DNA from 2 places in the Caldanaerobius fijiensis DSM 17918 genome. Region 2 is predicted to be linked to the other one. Evidence: riboswitches for the same ligand, from Rfam matches in the RefSeq annotation. Region 2 holds a riboswitch; the other holds the start of a gene.
What was found. Region 2 has a riboswitch for cyclic di-AMP ahead of BUB87_RS13595 (Na-translocating system protein MpsC family protein). Riboswitches for the same ligand answer to the same signal wherever they lie in the genome.
Positions count from the first base shown of each region.

Region 1: it holds a riboswitch for cyclic di-AMP, as region 2 does, so the genes downstream of both, BUB87_RS04305 (C40 family peptidase) here and BUB87_RS13595 (Na-translocating system protein MpsC family protein) in region 2, are expected to answer to the same signal.

Region 1 is NZ_FQVH01000006.1:61,730-65,815, reverse strand. It holds tRNA gene BUB87_RS04320 (tRNA-Pro) at 1-3, shown strand, start outside; gene BUB87_RS04315 (4'-phosphopantetheinyl transferase family protein) at 5-691, opposite strand; gene BUB87_RS14505 (hypothetical protein) at 1,006-1,179, shown strand; gene BUB87_RS04310 (lactate utilization protein) at 1,310-1,906, shown strand; cyclic di-AMP (ydaO/yuaA leader) riboswitch at 1,904-2,037, shown strand; gene BUB87_RS04305 (C40 family peptidase) at 2,040-2,951, shown strand; gene typA (translational GTPase TypA) at 3,099-4,086, shown strand, end outside.
Region 2 is NZ_FQVH01000063.1:236-4,321, forward strand. It holds partial or broken gene BUB87_RS13590 (alpha-L-fucosidase) at 1-1,061, shown strand, start outside; cyclic di-AMP (ydaO/yuaA leader) riboswitch at 1,254-1,381, shown strand; gene BUB87_RS13595 (Na-translocating system protein MpsC family protein) at 1,548-1,961, shown strand; gene BUB87_RS13600 (potassium channel family protein) at 2,008-2,397, shown strand; gene BUB87_RS13605 (potassium channel family protein) at 2,397-2,807, shown strand; gene BUB87_RS13610 (potassium channel family protein) at 2,836-3,480, shown strand; gene BUB87_RS13615 (potassium channel family protein) at 3,532-4,086, shown strand, end outside.

The DNA.
Region 1 (4,086 bases), on a different contig from region 2:
CGATTTATTTATTGATTTCTTCAAATAATTGATCAAAACTTTTATGTATTATATTATCAGGAAACAGGTTATTTTTAGCGCATACCGCTAGTTTATAATTCACATCGATATCATATTTCCTAAAATAATAATCAGTAAATTGGGTTTGGCTTTCTATCGTGATTTTGCCATTGATGATTTGTATGGAAAAAGAGTTCAACGGTATAGCCATACCTTTGCCTGCGGCTTTTATATAACTCTCTTTTAATGTCCAGAGCTCATAAAAATATTCTAATCTTTCGGAGTCGCTTTTAGAAAAAAGGTCGTTATATTCTGTGTGCGAGAAAAATTTTCTGGCTATGTCAAAATTAATGGGCCTTATGAACTCTACGTCAATACCTATGGGCATATTGTCAACTGCGCATACCACCCATTTTCTGGAATGAGATATATTAAAATGAAATTCACTGAAGCCAGGTAAATACGGTTTTCCATATTCATTGGTCTTAAAATCTATATTGCTATTTTTTATTTTAAATTTTTTGTGCACTATGGACCTTATCAATATGTCCGCAGTAATTATCTGCAAAGCATTTTGCGGTCTTTTATGCTGTTTGACTCGTTTTTGCTTTTCAACGGAGATATATTTAAGTAACTCATCAAACTGCTGTTGCTCAATTTTATCAGGTATCGTCACAGCGTAAATTTCCATGATTACTATTTATTCACCTCTTATTACCATGATTCTGTTGCATAAGTATAAAGCTGTCGTATAATAATTATACAACATAAACAACAATACTCATATAATTTTGTACTTCATTATGATTTTTCACAGAAAGGATGTAAAAATGGAAAAAAATATCTTGAAGATATTTTTTTTAATGATATAATAGAGCTTAATGATAAAATAGGAAAATGATATTATAGTTTATTCATATAGATATATTATTATAAATATAGAAAAAATGGATAAAATAGTATAAAAGAAAAGAAAGTAGCGCTTTAAATAGCGAGGTGAAGTTTATGAGGTGTCCACACTGCAAAAGTACAAACATAGGTAAGATAGGTAAAAAGATGTACTTTTGCAGAGATTGTACATGTGAGTTTAAGGTGGAAAAATGGGGTGCCCTTGTATACGAGTACGACGTGGACGGCAGCGTAAGTAAAAAATACAAGGTGTGTGTAAATTGGTTGTGAGCTTATATGCTCACTATTTTTTTATACTTTATTAATAAATTTGAAATGAATTTTTAATAATAATGAAGGATTTTTTGTTTATATGTCGAATAGTTAAATGTAAAAGTTAAGATGAAGAGGGGGGATATAATTGAACGAATATAGGCTTTGGTATTATGAAGACATGGCAAATAAAGTTATAAGAGCTTTGGAGAAGAATAACATAAAAGGTTATTATGTAAAAGATATAGCATCTGCTCGCAGACTAGTTCTGGATCTAATACCAGAGGGGAGCAGCATAGGTTTAGGCGGTTCGATGACCTTAAATGAACTGGACTTAATTAAAGAATTCAGATCGAGTAAATATGTCCTTTACGATAGATATAAAGAAGGGGCTTCGCCGGAGGAAATTGAAGATGCTAAACGGAATGCGCTTTTGGCAGATGTGTTCGTCACGGGTACTAACGCTGTAACTTTAGATGGGCATCTTATCAATATAGATGGTAATGGTAACAGGGTAGCAGCTATGATATATGGTCCCAAAAAGGTTATTGTGGTGACAGGCATCAATAAAGTTGTAAGTGATATAGACGCGGGAATAAAGCGTTGTAAAGAAGTGGCTGCAGTAATGAATGCCAGAAGGTTTAATACGACGCCTGAAAATATAAGTAATTGCACTGTGATCATTGGCAAACAGCCAATTGATAGAATGCATGTGGTAATAATAGGTGAAGTTTTAGGATTTTGAAAATAATAGCCGAATCCGTAAAAGGTACGGGGGAACCTATATGAAGGGGTGAATCCATAACAAAATTATGGTAGGGCAGCTTCCTTTCCCGAACCCGTCAGCTAACCCCGGAGGCTAAAGGAAGGAGAAAAGAATGAATAAAAGATATCAGAGATTTTTTTATGGAGTTTTAGTATTTGGTTTAACTATTTTTGCGCCTTTAAAGTATGTGTATGCAGATAATTATGCGATTATCACAGGAAATAATGTAAACGTTCGAAGTGGAGCGGGACTTAACAGTAAAATTATTGCATCTCTAAATAAGAATGATCGAGTAATTTATTTGGGTTATTCAAATGGATGGTACCGTATAAGATTAACAAATGGGAAAGAAGGCTGGATATATGGAAAATACGCAAAAATACAAAATCCAGTGGAAAGTGTGTCTAGAGGTGTTATCGAAAGAAAAGCTTTTATAAAGGCTAGTAATGTCAATATGAGAAGCGATAGCAGCATAAAATCAAAAGTGATTGCTACGCTAGAAAAAGGACAACCTGTTATAGTCAAAGGGCAAAGGGATGGTTGGTTTAATGTTGTACTAAGTGACGGAAGAGCTGGGTGGGTTTATGGTACTTATGTATCAATAAGCATTGAAACTGCATCAAGAGGTTCGGTGGAAAGGGTAAATGGAGTCAATGGCCAGAAAATTGTAGAATATGCTAAGAATTTTTTGGGTACACGCTATGTATATGGTGGTTCGTCGCCATCTGGTTTTGATTGTTCGGGATTTACCTCATATGTTTATAGACATTTTGGCATTTCGCTGCCGAGGACAGCTGATGAGCAAGGGAGCCATGGTATATATGTATCGAGAAACGATTTAATTCCAGGTGATTTAGTCTTTTTTGCTACAAACGGGAGCAGAGGTATAAATCATGCGGGTATTTACATAGGTGATAATCATTTTATACATAGCTCATCGGCCCGAAAGGGTGTCATCATAAGTGAACTTTCAGGTTATTATAATGAGACATATGTCACTGCCAGGCGTTATCTAAAAGATTAATCACCTTGAAAAACCTAACGCGGTGATAGCGTTAGGTAAGTATCAATTTTGCAGTTTACGCTAAAATATGATATAATTTAAATTTAGATGTGTATTAAAATGGGTACGTTAGTATCCTTTTTTTATTTCAGAAAGGGGTTAAATTTGATGCAGGAAATCACAAGAGATGACATAAGAAATATCGCTATAATAGCACATGTTGACCATGGGAAAACCACCCTCGTAGATGGTATGTTGAAGCAAAGTGGCATATTTAGAGCCAACCAACAGGTGGAAGAAAGGATATTGGATTCCAATGAGCTGGAAAGAGAGAGAGGCATAACAATACTTGCAAAGAATACGGCTGTTACCTATAACGGTGTGACTATAAATATAGTAGATACACCAGGTCATGCTGATTTTGGTGGTGAGGTTGAGCGCGTGTTAAAAATGGTGGACGGTGTGCTGTTACTTGTTGACGCTTTTGAAGGGCCTATGCCACAGACCAGATTTGTATTGAAAAAGGCTCTTGCCTTAAATCTTAAACCTATCGTTGTCATAAATAAGATAGATAGACCTGATGCGAGGGTGAATGAAGTTGTTGATGAGATTCTCGAGCTTTTTATTGAGCTGGGGGCAGATGATGACCAGATTGATTTTCCAGTTATATATGCGTCTGCCAGAGAAGGGATCGCAAAAAATTCTATTGATGACGATTCATCAGATTTAAGACCTCTTTTTGATGCGATACTTAAATATATTCCAGCTCCCAGAGGCGAGATTGATGCGCCGCTGCAAGTGCTTGTAACTACACTGGAACACGATAACTATATTGGTAGAATATGTATAGGACGTGTTGAGAGAGGAACGATAAAAACCGGTCAAAATATCGTCGTGTGTAAAAGAGATGGTGGTACAGTTAATGCAAAAATTGCTGAGTTATATATGTATAGTGGCTTGAAGAGGATAGCGGTGGAAAAAGCTTGTGTAGGGGATATTGTAGCTATATCGGGCTTGGAAGATGTAAATATAGGTGAAACGCTGTGTGACATAGATCACCCTGAAGCTGTTCCCTTTGTAGACATAGATGAACCTACGGTTACTATGACATTTAGTACCAATAATAGTCCTTTTGCTGGTAGAGAAGGCGAGTACG
Region 2 (4,086 bases):
TTTCTAGATGGAATGCCGCCAATATGGGACCCAAGAGGGATATTATAGGAGAGCTGGCGACAGCAGTTCGAGAAAAAGGGCTGGTTTTTGGCCTTTCAAGCCATCGCGCTGAACATTGGTGGTTTTTTGACGGCGGGATGAAATTTGATTCAGATGTAAAAGATCCGCGCTACAAGGATTTTTATGGCCCTGCTATGCCTGCACCCAAAGATTTGGGCAGCGTTGAGGACAGCCCTCCTGATGAGGAATTCTTAGAAGACTGGTTGCTCCGCGCTTGTGAATTGGTCGACAAATACCAGCCGCAGATCGTGTGGTTTGATTGGTGGATACAAAATCTTGCATTTAAGCCATACCTCAGAAAGTTTGCAGCTTACTATTACAATAGAGCAGCAGAATGGAACAAAGAGGTCGCTATAAACTATAAGAATAATGCGTTTGAGGAAGGAACAGCTGTATTTGATATAGAGCGAGGGCAGCTCTCGGATATTCGACCGCGTTTTTGGCAAACAGATACATCGGTGTCAAAGAACTCATGGGGCTATATAAAGAACCATGATTACAAGACTCCTAATGATATCATCTGTGATCTGGTGGATATTGTAAGCAAGAACGGGTCGCTACTTCTCAACATTGGGCCGAAGCCTGATGGTACCATACCGGAGCCAGAACAGGAAATCCTCATGGAAATTGGAGGTTGGCTCAAGGTTAACGGGGAGGCCATCTATGGAACGCGACCGTGGAAAATCTTTGGTGAAGGACCTACAAAGGTCGCTGAAGGTGCTTTTACTGATACGCATCGGAGTGCGTTTACGAGTGAGGATATACGCTTTACTACAAAAGGAGATACTTTATACGCCATTGTCCTTAAATGGCCGGAGAATGGGCGTATAACCATAAAAACACTGGGAACAAATTCACAGTTTGCTCTGCCGCACATCGATAAAGTAGAGCTTATAGGATATGATGTGCCGCTCCAATGGACTCGTGATGAACAGGCATTGATTATTGATGTTACAGGATGCGAGCCTAAAGAATATCCTGCGGCGTTTAGAATTAGATAGTTTTACGTTTTCTTTTTTTAAGATCAATAATTATTCGATCTCGAGAATAATATAATATAACAAAGTGAAAGAGTGAGATTGCAAGAGCTATTGCGTGCAAAACTAATAAATATATAAATTACATCGTTTTCCCACTGTATTACGGCGTTTATCGGCTGTTGCAACAAATTATTTACAGATATATAATAAAGACAATCGAATATGCCGAATTCACTTATGTGAAACGGGGGAACCATCAAAGGGGCGAATTTCGAAAGAAAAGAACATGCTCTTTCTGTTCTAGCCCGACAGCTAACCTCGTAGGCATAGAAAGAGGTAAAGTCACAGTTGACTTCTGTGACTTTTTTATTGAGTGGACCTGATAAAGGGCTTGCAGCTTGTTATCAGGTACGCTCGGTAAAAGGAAATGGAGACAGATCATCCGTGTGGATGTTTTGTAGCCAGCCTTAAATATAAGGCTGGCTATAATTTTGGAGGTGTTATGTTATGTTGAAATTCCGCACTAAAGGCGAGTTTGAGGCGCGGATAAGTGATCTGATGATAAAATTTCAAAAGGAGAAGGTTGGAAGAGGTGCAGAAAGTGCAAGGACGTTTATATGCCACGATATGATTATTGTGCGATTAGAGCGAGCATTGACGCCAATTGAAAAGACACTGCTTCAATCGGAAGAAGGTAAGAAGGTTATAAAAGAATTGCGCGTCAGACTTTCGGAAATAGTAAAGCCTGAGCTGGAGAAACTCATAAGTAGCATATCTGAAGCCAATGTTAAAAGCGTGCATTTTGATATAAGCACAAAGACAGGAGAATATATTTATGTCTTTATAATGGATAGAATCTTAGAGTTTGGAGATGGGGCAAAGGGGCCTTGCAGGGTTCAGTTGCCTGATAACCAGCTGTAAAATCCTAAGGAATTTTCAGCTGGTTTTTTTGTAGGAGGCGAGCCATATGAGAGCTGTAATAATAGGTTGTGGTGAAACAGGTTCCTATCTTGTAAATGAGTACAGTAAAAAAGGTTATAACATATCTGTGGTAGATAAAGACGAAAGGGCGTTTGATAAATTGCCCCATAATTTAAACGGAGTTATAAAGGTTGTTGGTGACGCTACAGATATGGGTGTATTACAGCATAGTTTTTTAGCCAGTGCAGACATTGCTCTGGTGGTTACAGGTGATGATGATGTAAATATAATGATTTCTCAGATTGCCAGGAAATACTTTAATGTAAAAAATGTGGCTGTAATGATATCAAATGCGGAAAAAATACCTATTTTCAAGGATATTGATGTAAAGGTTATCTGCCCGGCAGAAATGATTATAAGTCAATTTAAGGAGTGATGGCGGTGTTTGTGCTGATCATCGGTTCAGGGGTAATGAGCTTAATACTGAGCAGGATGTTTTTTGAAGCCGGATACGGTATATCGGTATTATGTGACGACTCCAAGATCAGGAGGCTTGTACGCGACGGCATATTGGTTATATGTGGTGATATAACCTCAGTAGAGGATATGAAAAGAGCCGGAATATTGAGGGCAGATAAAGTAATAGCAGCATCGGATCGCGATGAAAAAAATCTGGTAATTAGTGAATTGGCGAAAAATGTTTTTGGTAAAACCGATATTTTATGCCTTGTCAATGACCCACAGTATAAAGATGTATTTAAGAATTTGGGTGTTGAACGTGTACTTTGCAAAGATGAATTGATTTCAAAAGAAATTTGGTATCAAGCTATGGAGAAATCCAGTTAAGATAGACGATAAAGGGGAGATTATAGATATGTATATTGTTATAGCTGGTTGTAGCAATGTGGGTTCTACCCTTGCCAGTATTCTTTCTGATATGGGACATGATGTGGCGGTAATTGAAAGAGATCCGAAATTTATTAAGAATTTGGGAACCGGATTTAATGGAATCGTGGTTGAAGGGGTTCCTATTGATGAGGATATACTTTTAAAAGCCGGAATAGAAGATGCAGATGTCTTTGCCGCAGTTACAAGGGATGAAAATGTCAATATTATGGCTGCTCAAATAGCTAAAAATATATTCGGCGTTAATAAGGTTATAGCAAGGGTTTTAACACCGGCTAAAAATGCTTTTTTTAATGAAATAGGTATTGATACGGTTTGCCAAACAGATCTTTGTGTACAGTATATCAGGAAATTTATTTTCGAAAATGGAATTAAGTATATAGCTAAGATTAGCAAATATATTGATGTCGTCGAGTTTAGTGTCAAAAAAATTCCTGATGACAATAGGTTACATGCTTTATTAGCCAACGGTGTGTTTAATTTGAATGCGGTTAAAAGGGGTGATATTTATTTAATACCTGACAGCAATTTTGAAATCAACAAAGAAGATATCCTTATCTGTACTGTTGACAACAGGTATATAGATACGATAAAAACAGTGTTTGGACTATAAGGATCATAATAAAAGGTGTTATTTTTTAAGGGGGTATTTTTGTTGAACATTATGGTAATTGGTGGGGGTAAAGTTGGTTATTACCTGGTAAAAACCCTGGTAAAACAACATCATCAGGTGAGACTCATAGAATTGGATCAGGACAGATGTAATTCCATTGCAAAAGAGTTGGGTATATTTGTGATGAATGCTGATGGGACCAATATTCAGGATCTTGAAGATGCTGGTATAGAAGATAGCGATGTGGTAGTGGCAGTAACAGGGAAGGATGAAGTCAATCTAGCTATTTGCCAGCTAGCTAAGATAAAATTTGGTATACAAAAGGTGATAGCGAGGGTAAACAACCCTAAGAATGAGAGGGTCTTTAAGGAATTAGGTGTTGGTAAGGCCGTAAGTAGTACCTCGTTGATTGCAAATATGATCGAAAATGAGCTTGTGGCTGGGAAATTGAAAACACTTCTTACATTTGATAGTGGAGATATGACCATCGTAGAAGCTGATATTGATGATGATTCTAAATTAGTGGGGAAAAAAATAAGAGATATAAGTTTCCCAGGAGATTGTATTATTGTATCGATTATAAGAGATGGAAGCGTAATTTTCCCT